Prochlorococcus marinus str. MIT 9312: one gene and its partner. The protein of the gene in region 2 interacts with the protein of the main gene of each other region in a pairwise test. Links are inferred from orthologs where the notes say so. Each region holds a gene or a part of one and is shown on either strand. Other genes may lie near its edges.

Evidence for each region.
Region 1: the proteins of sfsA (region 2) and PMT9312_RS03030 interact in binary tests that used the Escherichia coli proteins (3 or more experiments, as listed by UniProt). The link is inferred for Prochlorococcus marinus str. MIT 9312 from one-to-one orthologs.

What each region holds. Positions count from the first base shown.
Region 1 is NC_007577.1:552,077-555,242, reverse strand. Bases 122-2,951 are described here. They hold PMT9312_RS03030 (glutamate-5-semialdehyde dehydrogenase), read right to left. Parts: upstream 2,277-2,951; coding sequence 966-2,276; downstream 122-965. Other genes in these bases: PMT9312_RS03025 (translocation/assembly module TamB domain-containing protein), read right to left, coding at 2,344-2,951; folB (dihydroneopterin aldolase), read right to left, coding at 592-954; PMT9312_RS03040 (esterase/lipase family protein), read right to left, coding at 122-586. In the rest of the region: more of PMT9312_RS03040, read right to left, coding at 1-121; more of PMT9312_RS03025, read right to left, coding at 2,952-3,166. UniProt on the Escherichia coli protein: Catalyzes the NADPH-dependent reduction of L-glutamate 5-phosphate into L-glutamate 5-semialdehyde and phosphate. The product spontaneously undergoes cyclization to form 1-pyrroline-5-carboxylate.
Region 2 is NC_007577.1:250,783-254,090, reverse strand. The notes cover bases 93-3,064. They hold sfsA (DNA/RNA nuclease SfsA), read right to left. Parts: upstream 1,963-3,064; coding sequence 1,222-1,962; downstream 93-1,221. Other genes in these bases: murJ (murein biosynthesis integral membrane protein MurJ), read left to right, coding at 2,035-3,064; PMT9312_RS01340 (ammonium transporter), read right to left, coding at 93-1,042. Also shown: more of PMT9312_RS01340, read right to left, coding at 1-92; more of murJ, read left to right, coding at 3,065-3,308. UniProt on the Escherichia coli protein: Binds to DNA non-specifically. Could be a regulatory factor involved in maltose metabolism.

The DNA of each region.
Region 1 (3,166 bases), 300 kb from region 2 along the record:
TAATTTTCTCAATTATTTTATTAACAGAAACTTTATTTCTTACTAAATTTCTATGTTTATATACTTTTACTGATATTTTTTCTCCTAAATTTAAATTAGTCCACCAGGAAGGAAAAACCATTAGATCCAAATAAGTATAGAAACTTATACACTCGATATCATTAAGAAAAAAATCATTGTTTGCAAGTTCTTTAAGAAACTTACTATTTATTTTCATTTCTGATATTCCTCTAAAAGGGTATTTAGGTACTAATTGAGCCATCAATGTTCCTTTGTGAGGGGAGCCTATAGATATTAATCTTCTTGTTCTTTTATATCCATCAAATTTTTGAATCCAATACCTAGCAATTATTCCTCCCATAGAAAATCCTAAAATATCTATTTCTTTTTCTAAACCGTATTTCTCTAAAATTAATCCGTTTAATATATTTGTTAAATCAATAATTGAAGTCATTCCATATGAATGACTAAGAGTTGGGGCAAAATATTCAATTCCAATTTCATCCAGTTTTGAAGTGATAGAAGAAAAAATACTTGAAGTATTCCAAAGACCATGAATCAATATAATGGGATTTCTTTTTTCCAAAACTTTTACTTATTTTGAAGAATTCTGACTATTGACACCTTCCCATCAAAACCAGTAATTGGAGGATTACATTTTGTCAAAATAATTTTAATTTTAGTGAGCTTAAATTTCTTATTAATAATTTCTAAGATTGCGTCAGAGTATTTTTCGATTGTGAAACAATATATTTTCTTTGATTGATCTTTTAAAATTTCAACTAATTTTGAATAGTCAACCGTTTTTTTAATATCATCATTTGCAGTACACTTTTCAAAATCAGTCCACAAAAATATATCCAAACTAAATAATTGTCCTAATTGCCTTTCTTCCTCAAGAACACCCACTCTAGCCCAAAGTTTAATATTCTCAATTTTTAAAAATGTTTCCATCTTCAAAAAATTCAAAGATCCTTATGAGTATAGATAGCCTTACCAGATGAAAAATCATCAACGATATTCCCATCGCCATTTAGAAAATATTTATATGTAACCAAACCCTCTAGACCTACAGGTCCTCTTGGGGGAAGAGTTTGAGTAGATATCCCAATTTCGGCTCCGAATCCATATCTAAACCCATCTGCAAATCTAGTAGAGCAATTATGAAAAACACCTGCACTATCAACTACATTCATAAATTTTTTAGCAGAAGTTGAATTTTCAGTGATTATTCCATCTGTATGTTTTGAACTAAATTTTTGAATATGATTAATTGCCTCCTCAAGATCGTCAACAATTTTTATCGATAAAATTAAATCTAAATATTCAGTTTGCCAATCTTCTACACTAGCCTCATACTTCACCCCTAACTCAACTGTTCGTTTATCTCCAATTAATTTAACGTCATTAGAATTAAACAAAGGTATTGCCTTTTCTAGAAAAACTTGTGCAATATCTTTATGCACTAATAAAGTTTCAATAGCATTACATGCTGCAGGATATTGAATTTTGCTATCCAAAGCTACTGATAAAGCCATCTCGAGATTTGCCTCATTATCTATAAATAAATGACAAATTCCATCAGCATGACCTAACACGGGAATTCTTGTATTCTCCTGAATAAATTTAACTAATTCATTACTTCCTCTAGGAATTATCAAATTAATATATTTCTCAAGATTTAACATCGACATACTATCTTTTCTGCTTGTAAGTAAGCATATTGCATTTTTATCAAGTCCTGATTCATACAAACCCTTTTTCAAAGCCTTGACTATTGCAGTATTTGTTAAATTGGCTTCACTACCGCCCTTTAGCATTACGCCATTACCTGATCTTATTGCTAGAGAACTAATCTGCATAACAGCATCTGGCCTCGATTCAAAAATAACCCCTAGGACTCCTATAGGCACAGTCTTTCTTTCTAAAATCAATCCCTTAGCAAGCTCTCTTTTGATTTGAACTTGATTGACAGGATCAGCCAAGTCTCCAACTTTTCTTACTCCTTCAATTCCTGAATTTAATTTTTCTTTTGATAACTTTAATCTAGAGAGTAAAGCCTTTGAAATTCCTTTCTTTTGGGCTCTTGTATAGTCCTCATTATTCGCCTCTAAAATTTCTTTAGTACTTTTTTCTAGACAATCAGCCATAGAATTTAAAGCTTTAATTCTATTGTGATTTTCAGTCTGACTTATTTTTATTGATGCCAAACGAACTTGATCAGCTTTTTCTAAAAGATCATTACCTGGTTGAGGAACTTCAAAGATATTGGCCATATATATATTTTAATTAATTTAATAATAATTCAAATTAAGGATTCTTTGAACTAACTTTTTTTATGACTTAATATCTAAAAAATAATTGAACTTGACTTTTCCAATCGCCATCAGAATCATAAGAACCTAATAATTCTAAGTTTGGATTGGCCTGAAAAGTAAAAATTCCTGTAGGTGGAAGGTCATCTCTACCTGGAACTGTTTGAAAGGCAAAATTTATTTTATCAGTAACATCAAGTCCTATTTCAGCTACCCAAGCTTGAGAAGAAAATTCCTCATTAGAAGGTGATTGTCCATCATTTTCTATATCTAAATTTTCATTAGAAAAAATGTTATTTAAAGAATCATTATTTTCAATTAACGCTGGATATAAAGATAACTGAAATCTTTCACTAAAAGCATCCGCATTATTAAGTCGTGAAATAAATGCTCTATTTATTAAATTTGCAGAGTTACCTCCAATTAAACCAATTATTTGTGATCTGTTATAACTTGGGGTGCTCCTATATTGGATTCTTTTATTTTCATCTTCAAAAGATAATTGATCTAGAAATCCTTCGTAAGAAGCTTCAATTTTGATAAGCCTTGTATTGCCAATACCAACAGCTCCAAAACCATTTGAAGTAGCATTTTCATCAAGATCACCTGAGATGTTTTTATCCTGGTTATTTTCACTGATAGGTATTATAGAATCTGGGACTTTACTAACTAAAGAAAAATTAATGTAGGGGACTACACCACTTCTTGATGCGAATAAAATATAGTTATCTTTATTTTTATCAAGTTTAAACGGGGTAGTCCCTAAATTTGCTCTACCTTTTTTAAGATAAATTAGACCTCTAGCATTTAAATCTTTCCCTATCTTGCCATTTATATTAAGGTCTAATTTG
Region 2 (3,308 bases):
CAGTGATACTTACTAAACCGGCAAGGATGCCATTAATGATCATTGTAAGATCAGGTTTTCCTGATGTTAAAGTAGAAACAATAGTTGCTCCAATAGCTCCGGCTGCTGCTGCCAAAGTGGTAGTTACAGCAACGTAAGGTACCCATTGATCCATAGCAAGTTGAGAACCTGGATTAAATCCATACCAACCTATCCATAGAACAAGAGCTCCTAAAGTAGCAATTGCCATATTATGTCCAGGCATAGCCTGAGGCTTTCCATCTGAGTATTTACCAATTCTTGGTCCAAGAAGCATAGCTCCAACAAGACCTGCCCAAGCTCCAACTGAGTGAACAATTGAAGAGCCTGCAAAATCAATAAATCCAAGCTGATCAAGCCAACCACCATTCCACTTCCAACTACCAGCTATTGGGTAAATGAAAGCAGTTAAAACGATGGCAAATACAACAAATTCTCCAAACTTAACTCTTTCTGCGACGAGACCAGAAACAATAGTTGCTGCAGTTCCAGCAAAAGCTGCTTGGAAGAGGAAGTCAACTGTTGGTACTAATTCTGCTCCTTCAATCATTTCAGCAGTAACTGTTGGATCAAAGAATAAGGAATTAAAATAAAGTATTCCAGGAATTATTTCCTTTCCGTAATACATAATTCCAAATCCAATAAACCAATATGAAGTAACTGCTAAAGCAAATACAAAAAGGTTTTTGGCGAGAATGTTGACAGCATTTTTAGATCTACACATACCGGCTTCTACCATAGCGAAACCAGCATTCATGAAGATAACTAAAATTGTTGCAACAAATAACCAAAGGTTATTTGCTAAAAATGCTGCATTAAGATCAGGAAGTTCTGTTGCATGAGCAGCAACATTAAAAAGTCCTAATCCAAAAAGTGCTAAAGGAACAGTTGCAAGCCACAACATGGAGCGGTTTGAACTAAATCCTCGAATACTCCTCAAAAGGAGCATAGGTCCATTTACAAGACTTGCGTCTTGTAATCTGGTCCTAGAGCGCCTTTGAGGCGTTTGCAAAGCAGTGGTCATAAAAAAAAATTAGATCTGCAAAAAAACAGTTTGTTCTGTTTCCTTTCATATTCAATTTTGCTCAAAAAACTTATTAGTGTCTAGTAGTCGTTGCTACCAATTTTATAGTTGCATCCTAAATTTATATTTGTTAAATTAAAAAATTTTTTTTATTAATTTCAAAATATCAAGTTTTTAATTTATTTCAAAGGTTTAATTCCATTCCATGTTATGTGGTCTTTGTGAAATTCAAACGAGCATGGGATTGGTATCATACCTGCACTAAAAGATTCTCTAAAAAGATTGCCATATAAGGGATCTGCATCATCTCCAGGGGAAAAGAAACAAGCGTCTTTTCTCGTAATACAAAGTATTAAAATACTTTTACTTGCAGGAATTAATTCCTTTAATTCTATAAGGTGTTTTTGACCTCTTTTCGTTACTGTATCTGGGAATAGAGCTACATTTCCTTTCATCCAGGTCGTATTTTTAACCTCTATATATATGTTACGTTTATCAGGATTTGAAGATTTTGGAGTTAAAAAAAAGTCAATTCTGCTTTTTTTATCTTTTCCATAAGGCACTTCAGCTTTAATTGTCTCTATTTCTCCAATTATTTCGTTTAACAAATTTTTCTCAATAACCTTTTTGATCAACTTATTTGCAAATAGGGTATTAATTCCAACCCAAACCTCCTCATTTTTTGCATCTAAAACACATATCTGTTCCCAAGTAAAAGGTAATTTTCTTTTAGGAGAAGGGGAAACACTCATTCTTACTTTTGCTCCCTCGGTCAAAAGTCCTTTCATTGGTCCTGTATTAGCACAATGAGCAGTTACTACCTCTCCAGTCTCTAATTCAATATCAGCAAGAAACCTTTTATATCTATTAATTAAAACCCCTTCAATTAATGGATCAAATTCAATTATCCGATCATTCATAAAATATGTCGTTATTTAAAAATCAAATATAATTGAAACTTAATCTTATTGAAAAATTTTTGATATAGCCAAATGCATTCATTTTTTAAAAATAATGTTTTTTCAATTTCATTTGGTACTAGTCTTAGTAAATTAGCGGGATGTATAAGACAAATATTTATAGCTGCTGCTTTTGGGGTTGGGGTAACTTACGACGCATTTAATTATGCCTATATAATTCCTGGTTTTTTGCTAATAATCATTGGAGGAATTAATGGCCCTTTACATAATGCAGTAGTAGCAGTTTTAACTCCTCTTAACAAAAAAAATGGAGGGATTGTTCTTACTCAAGTAAGCATAAAACTTTCAATATTATTATGCAGTTTAGCTATATTGATTTACTTTAATTCCAATTTATTAATTGATTTATTAGCCCCCAATTTAAGTTACGAAGCTAAATCTATTGCCACTTACCAATTAAGAATACTTACACCTTGTATACCATTATCTGGCTTTATAGGTTTAAGCTTTGGAGCCTTAAATTCTCAAAGAAAATTCTTTTTATCAAGTATAAGCCCAGCCATAACAAGCATAACTACAATTTTTTTTATTCTATTTAGTTGGATATTCAACACAGAAAATTCATCTTCAAATTTCCTCACTTATTCGGGGTTACTAGCTTTTGCAACTTTGACAGGAACTTTTATTCAGTTTGTTGTTCAAATTTGGGAAATAAATAAAAGCGGTCTCTTGAGATTAGAGTCAACTTTCCAATTGTTTAAAGATGAAGAGAGAAGAATTTTCAACCTAATTTTTCCAGCATCTATCTCATCAGGTCTAAGTCAAATTAACGTTTTTATTGATATGTTTTTTGCTTCCAGTTTTCAAGGAGCAGCATCTGGACTAGCTTACGGAAATTTTCTTATACAAGCCCCATTAGGCATATTATCCAACTCTTTAATTTTGCCATTACTTCCAAAATTTTCTAAATTGAGAAGTTATAAAGACTCCAGAGGATTCCAAAAAAAATTAATCTCTGGAATAGAGTACTGTTTCTTGACAACTATTTTTTTAACTGGATTTTTCATAACCTTCAATAACCAAATTGTTCAATTAGTTTTTCAAAGAGGAGTCTTTGATTATTCAGCCACCTTAAAAGTGAAGAATATATTAATTGCTTATGGATTTGGAATACCTTTTTATCTTTATAGAGATTTATTAGTAAGAACTTACTATTCAATAGAAAAAACAAAATTTCCTTTTAAGTTGTCATTCGCAGGGATCATATTTAATATCTTTTTTGATTGGTTTTTAATTGGTGCACCAATTAAGAATTTTGGAAATCTTTCACCATATAATTTTGGAGT